3 regions of the Effusibacillus pohliae DSM 22757 genome follow, and region 3 is predicted to be linked to each of the others. Evidence: predicted binding sites of a transcription regulator. Region 3 holds the regulator's gene; each other region holds the start of a gene.
The links. The regulator LexA, encoded in region 3, represses DNA repair genes until DNA is damaged. The targets are predictions, from matches to a motif close to CGAACATATGTTCG.
Positions count from the first base shown of each region.

Region 1 (4,247 bases), on a different contig from region 3:
TTTGATACACGCGCGTGCCGTCGATGCCGATCCCGATCATCGGCGGGTTGTTCCCTTGCCGGACGGGTGTCACTTGCAAGTCGAGCGTACGCGTATCCCGCTGCACCCGGACTGTCACGGGACGACCTTCATTCGCCTGTATTTCCCGCGTGAAGTCGTTTTGTGTGACGATCTTTTTGCCGTTGATTTCCAGGAGCCGGTCATTCGGCTGCAAGCCTGCCTGTTCGGCCGGTGAACCTTGCGCCACTTTGGCTACATAGATATCTTTGATATCGTTAGTCGGAAACCCGAACAGATTGATCATCAGAGCCAGGATCACGATCGCCCCGAGGAAGTTCATCAGCACACCGGCGACGATCACCAGCATGCGGGCGGCCAGCGGCCGGTTGTTAAAATTGTCCGGGGCGTTCGCCGCCTCCGGGTTGTCTTCGCCAAGCATTTTCACATACCCGCCGAACGGAAACCAGTTCAGACGATAGACCGTTTCGCCACGGCGGAATTTGAGGATCGGGTGGCCGAAGCCGACCGCAAATTCCTCGACTTTGACGCCTGTCGCCCGAGCTGCCCAGAAATGCCCCAACTCGTGGATGAAAATCAGGATTCCGAGAGCGAGCAGTGCCATCACAATGTTCATTTGATCACTCCTTACGGGTCTAGGGTTAACCCCGTTGGTTCAATCTATGCAGCAAACAAATGGGACATTCTTGCGAATCATAGACGCTAATTAGTATACCATATGAGGGGGTGTGATGTATGTCCAGATTAACAATCCGGATCAGTCCTTCCAACCTGCAGCCTGATCCAGAAGCGTTGTTGCGGCACGTCGACTCCCGGCTGGCCGCGGGCCAGTCTGTCACTGTCGACGCACTGCTGCGGTCGGCGAAAGCGCGGGCGCCCTTTTTAAAAGTGGCCCGGCAGCACGGAGCGGCAACGAAAATCGTGTTTTCCCCCTCCCGGATCGACCGGCGGTTGCAAATTCCGACTTATGCGGAAGCGGCCGATCAGATCGAAATTCGGCAGGATGTGCAGGTCGACGAGGCGGCGGCCGGATTTTTCCGGCAGCATGAGCAGGCGCTTGTGGAGAATCCTGCCGGCATTTTTCGCCAATTGGAACAGGATGGCCGTTTGTTGCGCTGGATTCCCGAATATAAGGGGACGATTGGGCTTGACCAACACAGCCGTTACCACACGTACAGCGTGTTCGACCATATTCTGCACGCCGTGTCGTTTGTGGCGGGCACCAATTTGAAGATGGTATGGGCAGTGCTGCTGCACGATATCGGCAAAGGATACCCGGGTATCAAGCAGTTTCTTGGGGTGTTCGTGGAACCGTATGCATCGTATGCGAAAAAAGACCGGGTGGTGATCGAGAACGGGGAACGCATCCGCAACGGCCTCGATTCAGGTGAAACGTATCGGGTGAACGGTGTCGACATCCCGAAAAAATATATCGCAACCGATTTGATGGGCCATTTTTACGACCATGAAAATGTCGGGGCGCAGTTGGCGCTCCGTATCTTGCCAAGGATCGGGTATTCCCCCGGTTTTGCGCATGAGGTGGCGGCTCTGGTGCAGTTCCACATGTCGATGCCGCGGGAGTTGGACACGATTTCAGCCGCCTCCTTGAAAAAGTGGTATGCCAAGGTCGGCCCCTATGCGGCCGAGCTGATGATGGTCCGGCTGGCGGACGACCGCGGAAAATAGCAAAGGTTCCCTTGCACCAAAGGGCATATAGGGCGACTTGGCAATTCATTGCCATAGCGCCACTTATACTCTCTGAGTGCAAGTCTCGCCACGCCGCCGGGGTCCCCGCCAAGTGCTTGCACTTGGTGGGGTGAGCTGTTGGACCGGGTCTCGCTTTGCAGGAAAGGGGCCTTTTTTTCTTGAATAGAACGTGGTACAATGAAAAAAGAATCAATACGAACGTATGTTTGCTTTTGATCAATGACAGGCGGTGGCAAAATGATTTCAAATGGCGATTCGGAAGCGATTCTGCTAGGATTGAACCCGCAGCAGCGGGAAGCGGTGTTGCATCAGGACGGGCCGCTCCTGATCCTGGCGGGAGCCGGGTCCGGCAAGACGAGCACGCTAACAAGGCGGATTGCCTATTTGATTCACGAGCGGCGGGTGGCGCCCTGGTCCATTTTGGCGATTACGTTCACGAATAAGGCGGCGCGTGAGATGCGCGAACGGGTGGAAAAATGGGTCGGTTCGATCGCGGCCGACATGTGGGTGTCGACGTTCCACTCGATGTGCGTGCGGATTTTGCGGCGGGAAATCGAGAAACTCGGGTATGCGTCGACGTTCACCATTCTCGATGCGGCCGATCAGGTAACAGCGGTCAAACAGTGCTTGTCCGATCTGAATCTCGATCCGAAGAAGTATGATCCGCGGGCGATCCTGAACCATATTTCGGGCGCCAAGAACCAGCTGCTCGGCCCGCAGGCGTTTGCCAAGCGGGCGCGGGATCTGTTTCAGCAGGTGGCGGCTCAGGTCTACGAACGGTATGAAAAATTGCTGCGCAGCAACAACTCGCTTGATTTTGACGATTTGATCATGAAGACGGTGAAGCTGTTTGAGACAGATCCTGCCACGCTTCAGCATTACCAAACCAAATTCCGCTACATCCACGTCGATGAATATCAGGATACGAATCACGCCCAGTATAGGCTCATCAAGCTGTTGGCCGGCCAACACCGGAACCTGTGCGTGGTCGGCGATTCCGATCAGTCGATCTACGGCTGGCGGGGGGCGGACATTTGGAACATTCTCAATTTCGAACAGGATTACCCGGATGCGACGGTCATCAAACTGGAGCAAAATTACCGCTCCACCAAGCGGATTTTGGCTGCCGCCAATACGGTGATTGAGCACAACACGCAGCGCAAACCGAAAAACCTCTGGTCGGACAAGCCGGAAGGGGAGCCGATCATCCTCTACCGGGCGATGGACGAGCATGATGAGGCTTATTTTATCGTGCAGCAAATCCAGAACGCGTTGCGGGAAGGGTTTACGTACCGCGATTGCGCGGTGCTGTACCGGACGAACGCCCAGTCGCGGGTGTTGGAAGACGTATTGCTGAAATCGTCGATTCCGTATACGATCGTCGGCGGCATCCGATTTTATGAGCGCAAAGAGATCAAGGATGTGCTGGCGTATCTGCGGCTGATCGCCAATCCGAACGACGATCTGTCGCTCACCCGGATCATCAACGTTCCGAAGCGGGGCATCGGCGACGGCACGCTGGAAAAGATCCGCGTCTATGCGGCCGCCAACGGACTGTCGCTGTTTGCGGCGATGACGCAAGTCGAGAACATCGGGCTGGCTCCGCGATTTGTCAAGACGATTCAGGAGTTTGTCCTGATGATCCAAAATCTGGCTACGCAGCAGCACTACCTGTCGGTCACCGAACTGACCGACGAGATGTTGAAAATGACCGGCTACCGGGCGGAATTAAAGGCGGAAAAGACGCTGGAAGCGGAGACGCGTCTGGAGAACCTGGACGAGTTTCTGTCGGTCACGCAGGAGTTCGAACAACGTTATCCGGGGGAAGGATTGCAAGCGTTCCTGACGGAGGTCGCGCTGGTGGCGGATGTGGATTCGGTGACGGGCGCGTCGGATGCGGTGATTTTGATGACGCTTCATTCCGCGAAAGGGCTGGAGTTCCCCATCGTGTTTCTGGCCGGTATGGAAGAAGGGGTTTTCCCGCACAGCCGGGCGCTCGACGATCCGGATGAGATGGAGGAAGAGCGCCGGCTTTGTTATGTGGGGATCACCCGGGCCGAGGAAAGGCTGTTTCTCACCACTTGTTGGAGCCGTACACTGTTCGGGCAGACGCGGATCAATTCGGAATCCCGGTTTTTGCAGGAGATTCCGCAGGAATTGATCGAGGAGGGAGGTACTGGAGCGGAGCAGAGCGGCAACTTCGGGCGTATGCGGCGTGGGATGCACTCAGAGGGCACAAGTCGCGTCACGGCAGCAGAGCTGCCGGATCGCGCTGTGGCCGGATCTGCGGGGGGCGGACGCGGATTTGGCGGTGGCCGCATTGGAACGCACATTCCGCAAGGCTTTGGCGCGGATCTGTCGGTTTCGTGGGAGATTGGCGACAAGGTGAAACACAAGTCCTGGGGAGAAGGCACGATTATCGACCGGTCAGGGGATGGAGAGAACCTCGAGTTGACCGTCCGCTTCGCTCCTCCGACCGGCACCCGGAAGCTGCTGGCCAAATTTGCTCCGATTCAAAAGCT
Region 1 covers NZ_AQXL01000100.1:2,289-6,535, forward strand. Annotated here, with positions in the region: gene rseP (RIP metalloprotease RseP) at 1-634, opposite strand, end outside; gene C230_RS0104210 (ATP-binding protein) at 754-1,704, shown strand; gene pcrA (DNA helicase PcrA) at 1,963-4,247, shown strand, end outside.
Region 1: the regulator LexA is predicted to act here: its motif matches at 1,921-1,934, upstream of pcrA (DNA helicase PcrA).

Region 2 (4,247 bases), on a different contig from region 3:
TGCCCGCTTGTCCCGTCACTGGCCAGCCCATTTTTCACTTGCAAAATCGTCCGCGGATCGCCGCCGATCAAACTGTACCGTCCCGCCTTGCCGCTTTCCAACAGAAAGCGGTGGTTGCCCGCAGGTGTTCGCAGGTAGAGATCCCACGGCGACGCGGCAGCTTTTCCCGCTTCCATCCAGACAGGAACGACCCTATATGTAGCGAGCAGGCGCTCTGCCGCCGCCCGCTCCGGTTTTATGCTGTTCCGCACACTCGCTACCTCATTTCAAGCCCGTTTCAATATAGGTACACTCTCTTATCATAATGAAAATAGCCCGTGAAAGCCACGGGCTATTTTTGCTGGTGCGATGTTCGATTAGATTATTCGAATTGGAACAGCGCGGTGGACAGATAGCGCTCGCCTGTCGACGGAGCAACCGTCACCACTTTCTTCCCTTTCCCCAGTTGCTTAGCCACCTGCAGTGCCGCGAAGATGTTCGCGCCGGACGAGATGCCGACCAGGATGCCTTCCTCTTTCGCCACTTTACGCGAGTATTCGAACGCCACTTCGTTATCGACCGTTATCACTTCGTCGATCAATTCGCGATTCAGAATGTCAGGCACAAAGCCCGCCCCGATCCCCTGAATCTTGTGCGGACCCGGTTGCCCGCCGGACAACACCGGCGAAGCGGACGGCTCCACCGCCACGATTTTTACGTGCGGCCCGATTTCTTTTTTCAACACTTCACCTACACCGGTGATCGTACCGCCTGTGCCGACACCAGCGACAAACGCGTCGACCTGTCCGTCCATGTCTTCCAAGATCTCGCGGGCGGTCGTTTCGCGGTGAATTTTCGGGTTGGCAGGGTTTTTAAACTGCTGCGGCACAAAATATTCCGGATGCTCCGCTTTGATTTCCTCCGCTTTTGCAATCGCGCCTTTCATGCCCTGCGCGCCCGGCGTCAACACCAGCTCCGCTCCGTATGCGCGCAGCAGATTGCGGCGCTCGATCGACATCGTGTCCGGCATCACGAGCACCGCCCGATATCCTTTGGCAGCCGCCATCATCGCCAAACCGATCCCCGTGTTGCCGGAGGTCGGTTCGAGGATCGTATCACCCGGCTTGAGAATTCCTTCTTTTTCCGCCTCTTCGACCATCGACAGGGCGATCCGGTCTTTGACGGAGCCACCGGGGTTAAACGATTCGAGTTTCAGATAGATTTCCGCATCCTCCGGTCCTGCGACCTTGTGCAATTTGACAATCGGTGTGCGGCCGATCAATTCCGCAATCGAGTTGGCTACTTTCACTGAATGGGCCCCCTTTAATTCCCGAGTAAACTAGTTGGTTTAATCCTTATTTTACTACTTTTGTTCGATCCGGTCAATCAGCGTTTCCAATTCCTCGCCGGAGAAAGCATATTTTTCCTTGCAGAAGGAACAGACCAATTCCGCTCCCTGATCCTCTTCCAGCAGTCTGCGCAGCTCGTTCACCCCCAGCGAAACGAGTACCCCTATCAAACGTTCCCGGTTGCAGGTACAGCGAAACAAAACCGGGATGGTTTCGTGAAATTTCACATTCCCCGGGATCAATCGGGTCAAAATTTGTTCCGGCGTCGTTCCTTCCGACAGCAGGGAGGTCACGCTCGGCAGGCCGGACAGTTGTTGCTCGATGTATGCAATGTCCTCTTCCGCCACTCCCGGTAGCAGCTGGACGATAAATCCGCCTGCCGTCTTGACCGTATAATCCCGGTCGACCAGCACACCGACACCGACGACCGAAGGCGTTTGCTCACTTTGTGCAAAATAGTAGGCAAAATCTTCCCCCAACTCGCCGGAGACGATCTGCACAGAACCTCGATAGGGTTCTTTCAGTCCCAAGTCTTTGATCACATACAAAAATCCGTCCGTGCCGACCGCTCCCGCCACATCCAATTTGCCCGCGGCGTTGAGCGGCAGGTCGACTTGCGGATTGGTCGCGTAGGCGCGAACTTCCCCTTTCGCGTTGGCATCCACCAAAATCTGGCCGATCGGTCCGTTGCCTTTGACCTGAATCGTCAACCGGTCATCCCCTTTTAACATCACGCCCATCATGGCGCCAGCGGTAGCCGCCCGGCCAATCGCCGCCGTTGCCACCGGAGTCGCCTGCTGCCTGCGGCGAATCTCTTCCACCAGTCGTGTCGTGATCGCGCCAAACGCCCGCAGCTTCCCCTCGAGCGCCGTAGCGCGCACAATATAATCGCTCATGCTGGCCCTCCTACGATCAACTGTCCTTTTCCCATCTATGTTAGCATGTTCTGCCGGCCGGAAGAAGTATGCAGGTGGTGCAGTGTGGGAATAGAGCCAGGAACAACGCGGGTTTCTGAGCGCGCAACGAGAAAAAAGGGCCCATCAGGGCCCACAGGAAGGAAGGTTGCCAGACAGTAACCAGACAGTACGATTCTCATCTTCATTATACTTGAGAAAGATTCTCATTGTCAATTGGATTTTGGATGGAAAATTTTTTCAAACTAGAACGAATGCATGATTGCCACCGACTCCGGACGCCACCCCTATCTCGAACAAACTTTCCCTTTTTGTTATACTAAAATCGGGAGGGATTGGGCGATGGACAACCGTCGAATCCTGCATGTCGACATGGATGCATTTTTTGCGGCGATTGAACAGCGGGACAATCCGTCCTTACGGGGGAAACCGGTGATTGTCGGCGGATCGGTCGAATCGCGCGGCGTCGTCTCGACCGCTTCGTACGAAGCGCGGCGCTACGGCGTGCATTCGGCGATGCCGATGACGGAGGCGAAGCGGCGGTGTCCGCACGCTGTGTTTTTGCCTGTGAACGGAACCAAATATCGGCAGGTATCCCGCCAGATTTTTCGGATCTTCCGGAGGTATACGCCATTAGTGGAGGGGCTGTCGCTCGATGAAGCGTTTCTCGACTTGACCGGCTGCGAAACCCTGTTCGGGCCGGCCATTCAGATCGCCCAAAAAATCAAGTCGGAGATCCGAAACGAAGTCGAACTGACTGCATCCGTCGGCCTGTCTTATTGCAAGTTTCTCGCAAAAATGGCGTCCGACATGAACAAGCCGGACGGCCTGACGGTGATCGGCCCGCACGACCTTGCCACAAAAATCCACCCGTTGCCGATCTCCAAACTGTGGGGAGTCGGCCAAAAATCGGCCCTGCAACTGGAACGGCTGGGAATCCGGACGATCGGCGACGCCGCCCGCATGGACCTGCCGGCGATCCGCCACTACATGGGCAGCTTGGCCGACCACATTTACATGCTGGCGCAAGGAGTCGATCCCCGTCCTGTCGAGCCCGATCAGGACCGAAAATCGATCGGACAGGAAGTCACCTTTCCGGAAGATGTGGGGGACATCAACTTTCTGCATACAACGTTGCTGGCGCAGGCGGAGACGATCGGACGGGAACTGCGCCAGCGCGGTCTGGAAGCAAAAACGGTGACGTTGAAATTGCGCTACCCTTCTTTTCAGACGATCACCCGCAGCCAGACGCTGCCCGAGCCTACCCAACTGGACGACACCATCTACCGGATCGCCCGTGCACTGTTGTTCAAGTGCAGGCTGGAACCGCTGGACAAAGTGCGGCTGATCGGAATATCCGCCAGCGGACTGGTGCCGAAGCGAGGCTACCAACAGGTCACCCTGTTTGACGAAACGCCGGAAAAATCGCAGAAACTGATGCAAGCGGTCGATCGAATCCGGGACAAATTCGGCGAGCGTGCCGTCACAAGAGCGAGGCTGGTGAAGAAAGATCTGCCGCAAAAGTAAAATGGTGTGCATTGGCACATCCCTCGCCCTAGTACCGATTTTTTTCCCAAATCATGCGCAACCCTTTCAATGTCAAAAACGGATCGACTTCTTCGATCGTGTACGAGTCGGCCGCGATCAGTTTGGCGAAGCCGCCTGTGGCGATCACTTTGAACGGCAGCCCGAATTCCTGTTTGATTCGGTTGACGATGCCATCCACTTGGCCGATAAATCCGTAATAGACGCCCGACTGAATGTTGCTGACCGTGTTCCGGCCCACGACAACCGGCGGCCGAACCAATTCGATGCGCGGCAGTTTGGCCGCCCGCTGGAACAGCGCTTCCGTCGAGATGCCGATCCCCGGTGCAATCGGGCCTCCCAAATACTGGCCTTTCTCATTGAGGACACAGAACGTCGTGGCCGTACCAAAATCAACGACAATCAGCGGCGGACCGTAAAGCTCGAGCGCGGCCACCGCGTTGACAATCCGGTCTGCGCC
Region 2 covers NZ_AQXL01000119.1:10,147-14,393, forward strand. Annotated here, with positions in the region: gene C230_RS23595 (anthranilate synthase component I family protein) at 1-251, opposite strand, end outside; gene cysK (cysteine synthase A) at 362-1,288, opposite strand; gene hslO (Hsp33 family molecular chaperone HslO) at 1,343-2,224, opposite strand; gene dinB (DNA polymerase IV) at 2,585-3,769, shown strand; gene C230_RS0109200 (type III pantothenate kinase) at 3,798-4,247, opposite strand, start outside.
Region 2: the regulator LexA is predicted to act here: its motif matches at 2,536-2,549, upstream of dinB (DNA polymerase IV).

Region 3 (4,247 bases):
CTCCGAAAAGGAACTGCACGACCTGTTGAAAAAAGAACTGATCTTGTACGGTCGTCCCGGAATGAGCGGATCCTTGATCCAAGGCGAACTGTCCCGCTTTTTCCATTGATGCCTAGTCCGGTTTTTTTCGGCGGCATTCCATGCCGCCAATACATATTTGGGGAGGAAGATTGATGAATCGCCATTACACCAAAGAAGACATTTTGCGCATGGCCAAGGAAGAAAACGTTCGTTACATTCGACTGCAGTTTACCGACCTGCTCGGTATCATTAAGAACGTGGAAGTGCCCGTTTCGCAGTTGGAAAAAGCGCTCGACAACAAACTGATGTTTGACGGATAGTCGATCGAAGGATTTGTGCGGATTGAAGAATCCGACATGTATCTGTACCCGGATCTTGACACCTGGCTGATTTTCCCGTGGGAAACGGAACACGGCAAAGTCGCCCGCCTGATCTGCGACATCTACATGCCGGACGGCACGCCGTTTGAAGGGGATCCACGCGGAATTCTGAAAAAAGTGTTGAAGGAAGCCAACGACATGGGCTTCACCGCGATGAACGTCGGTCCGGAGCCGGAATTCTTCCTGTTCAAACTTGACGAGCACGGCAACCCGACGATGGAAGTGAACGACAAGGGCGGATACTTCGACCTCGCGCCGCTCGATCTCGGCGAAAACTGCCGCCGCGAAATCGTCCTGACGCTTGAGTCGATGGGCTTTGAGATCGAAGCTTCCCACCACGAAGTAGCGATCGGCCAGCATGAAATCGACTTCAAATATGCGGATGCGGTAACGGCAGCCGACAACATCATGACCTTCAAGTTGGTGGTCAAGACGATCGCCCGCAAATACGGGCTGCACGCGACCTTCATGCCGAAGCCGATTTTTGGCATCAACGGATCCGGCATGCACTGCCACCAATCCCTGTTCAAAGGCAAGGAGAACGCGTTCTACGATGAGAGCGACGAACTCGGCCTGTCGAAAACTGCAAAGCATTATCTGGCGGGCATTCTGGCGCACGCTCGCGCGTTTGCGGCGGTTACCAACCCGACCGTCAACTCTTACAAGCGGTTGGTGCCTGGCTATGAAGCTCCGTGCTATGTAGCTTGGTCTGCGAAGAACCGTTCGCCGCTCGTTCGGATTCCGGCTTCCCGCGGATTGTCCACCCGGATCGAACTGCGGAATCCAGACCCGTCCTGCAACCCGTATCTGGCGCTTGCTGTGATGCTGAAAGCGGGTCTGGATGGCATCAAGAACGAACTGCCGTTGCCGGAACCGGTCAACCGCAACATCTACGTGATGAACGAAGCGGAAAGGGAGAAGGCGGGCATCCGCTCGCTGCCCGCGTCGTTGAAGGAAGCGCTCGACGAACTGCTGGCTGATGAAGTGATCAGCTCCGCGCTGGGCGAGCATGCGCTGACCCACTTCGTCGAGGCAAAACTGATCGAATGGGATATGTTCCGCACCGCAGTCCATCAGTGGGAACGCGATCAATATCTGGCCACCTACTAATTTGGAAGAATGAAGGCCATCGGACGCCGCACCGGCGGACCGATGGCCTTCATTCTTTGTAGATCACGTTATGTGACGGAACACACCGATCACTTTCCCCAGAATTGTCACATTTTTGTAACGGAGCGGTTCCATCGCGGAATTTTCCGGTTGCAGCCGGATATGATCCGCCTCTCTGTAAAACCGTTTGACCGTCGCTTCATCATCTTCTGTCATCGCCACGACGATGTCCCCGTTATTCGCTGTCTGCTGCTTGCGGACGATGACCAGGTCTCCGTCATGAATCCCCGCTTCAATCATCGAATCTCCTTGCACCGTCAGCAAAAAAACGTCCGCATCCCCAACGAGGTGGGCCGGCAGCGGGAAATAGTCCTCCACGTTTTCAATCGCGGTGATCGGACTGCCGGCTGTCACCTTTCCGACGATCGGCGCCATGACAGTTGAAATCTCCGGCGTGTCCGCGGCGACGTCTCCATCCAAAATCTCGATCGCGCGGGGTTTCACCGGATCCCGTCGGATCAGCCCTTTTTGCTCAAGGCGGGCGAGATGGCCGTGAACTGTCGAACTGGAAGCGAGACCCACAGCGTCGCCGATCTCCCGTACGGACGGGGGATAGCCCTTTTTCCGCACCTCTTCTTTAATGAACTCAAGGATTTGTTGTTGACGTTTCGACAACTTCATAAATCGATTCTCTCTCCTAACTGTACTAGAAATAGAAACGAATCATAGAGTTCTTATATATGGATTATAGCATGCGGTGGAAAAAAATACAAACATAAGTTCGGTCATCCGCTTGACAAGAACAGACGTTCGGTGTAGGATAAAAGATGATAAGGAACAAATGTTCGGGAGAGGGGATCAGATTTATGAACACAAAGCAAAACCGATTGTTTTTGAAAAGCGTCAAAGGTGCAGCAGCCATCTGCTTGGCGATTCTATTTGTGGCGCTGGGATTCAATCTGATATGGTGCGGCCAGGCATTCGGAAGCAACGAGGAAACGGTCGTGGTCGTTCAGCCTGGCGATACGCTGTGGTCGATCGCGAAGGAGAATTGTCCGGGCAAAAACATCCAGGAGGCGATTTACCAGATTCAGAAAACGAACGGATTAAAGGGGGCCAACTTGCAGATTGGCACTGTGTTGAAGATTCCTGCTTTCTGATAAACGCACAAAATAAAACTGGTACAGAAGCGAAAAAGAGGCGCGTTTAACGCCTCTTTCGCTACCACACCCGCCATGCGAACAGCGCGATTTGCAGCAGAACCAGCATCAGTTTCAGGAAGGTTCCGAGCAAAAATCCGATCAACGTGGCGACTCCCGCCAAAACAAATATCGCTCCGGGCAATATCGGATACAGGGTGAACCCGATCCCTAGCGTAAACAGGATCACCGGTAAATCAGCGACATGTTGATTCCCCCATTTTGCTGCCAATCTGGCAATCGCTGTATCATGAATGTACCATACATCAAACAGAACGGCCATCGTTCGTTTCGAATACCCCGGCCGGCACGGTATGTTGGGGGAAAACAACGAGTGACTGCAGATTGAAACATCGCCGCTTTTCCGTTAGAGTGCAAGATAGAGGTGATTTCATATGTCAGTTGAAGAACATCGCAGGGAAGCGCCGAAAACGGTCAAGTGCATGGTGATTACCGTCAGCGATACACGCACGGAAGAAACGGACAAAAGCGGGCAGCTGATGATACAGTTGCTGCGGGAACACGGATACGAGGTGACCGATTACCGAATCGTGAAAGACGAGTATCAGGTAATTCAGTCTGTGGTTCAACAAGCGGCCGCTTCGCCGGATGTGGAAGCGATTCTGCTGAACGGGGGCACCGGCATTACCGACCGGGACACTACATACGAGGCGGTCGAATCGCTGTTGGACAAGACGATGCCCGGATTTGGCGAGATTTTTCGCTATTTGAGCTTTGCGGAAGATATCGGGCCGGCCGCCATTCTCAGCCGGGCGATCGCCGGTATCTGCAAAGGGAAAGCCGTTTTTTCGATGCCCGGTTCGACCGGCGCAGTGAAGCTGGCGATGACCCGTATCATCCTTCCGGAACTGGCGCATGTGATGCGCGAAATCTATAAGGATAAAAAATGAACTACTAGAAAAAGAGTGTTTCAACAAATTCACCATTGGAACGGACATGCTGGGTTGACTGCCACCTGCAGCAGCTTGCAGGAGACGGTCGAGTGGCGCCAGATTTACGCTGAATACAAGGAAAGCGTCGAATTCAAAAAGATCCTTTCGTTTCTCCCGATTTTCGGTGCCGCTGTCAGCGGCTGGGCCAACTATTCGCTGCTGGATGAACTCGGCCGGACAGCAAAAAACGCGTATCGGATGCGTCTGCTGCAGGAAAAAGACCGGTAGCGGCGCTCTACCGGTCTTTGCAACACAGTCTGTTTAGCAAGTCTTCAACCAGCGTATGTTTCGCAGGTCTTTTGCAACAGAGTTCGTTTCGCAGTAGAAGGAACGTAGATTCGGCAGGGTGGCACTGGCCGCGCGAGGCGGGTGGGCCCCAGGATGCCGGCGGTTGGCTCATCTGTCTGAATGACCGCCCGCTGGGGTGCTACGAAACGCTTGTTGGCGATTCGTGCGAAGCCGCCCTGCGCTTTTGTTCTTCTTCCTGCAACGCGCGTTTCAACACCTTTCCAACCATCGTTTTCGGCAGTTCCTTGCGGAATTCGTAGAGGCGGGGAACCTTGTAAGCGGCCAGCCGTTGCCGG
Region 3 covers NZ_AQXL01000134.1:136,056-140,302, reverse strand. Annotated here, with positions in the region: gene C230_RS0117480 (MerR family transcriptional regulator) at 1-109, shown strand, start outside; partial or broken gene glnA (type I glutamate--ammonia ligase) at 174-1,511, shown strand; gene lexA (transcriptional repressor LexA) at 1,575-2,192, opposite strand; gene C230_RS20905 (LysM peptidoglycan-binding domain-containing protein) at 2,378-2,671, shown strand; gene C230_RS0117460 (hypothetical protein) at 2,733-2,993, opposite strand; gene C230_RS0117455 (MogA/MoaB family molybdenum cofactor biosynthesis protein) at 3,106-3,621, shown strand; gene C230_RS0117450 (EcsC family protein) at 3,637-3,891, shown strand; gene C230_RS0117445 (long-chain-fatty-acid--CoA ligase) at 4,091-4,247, opposite strand, start outside.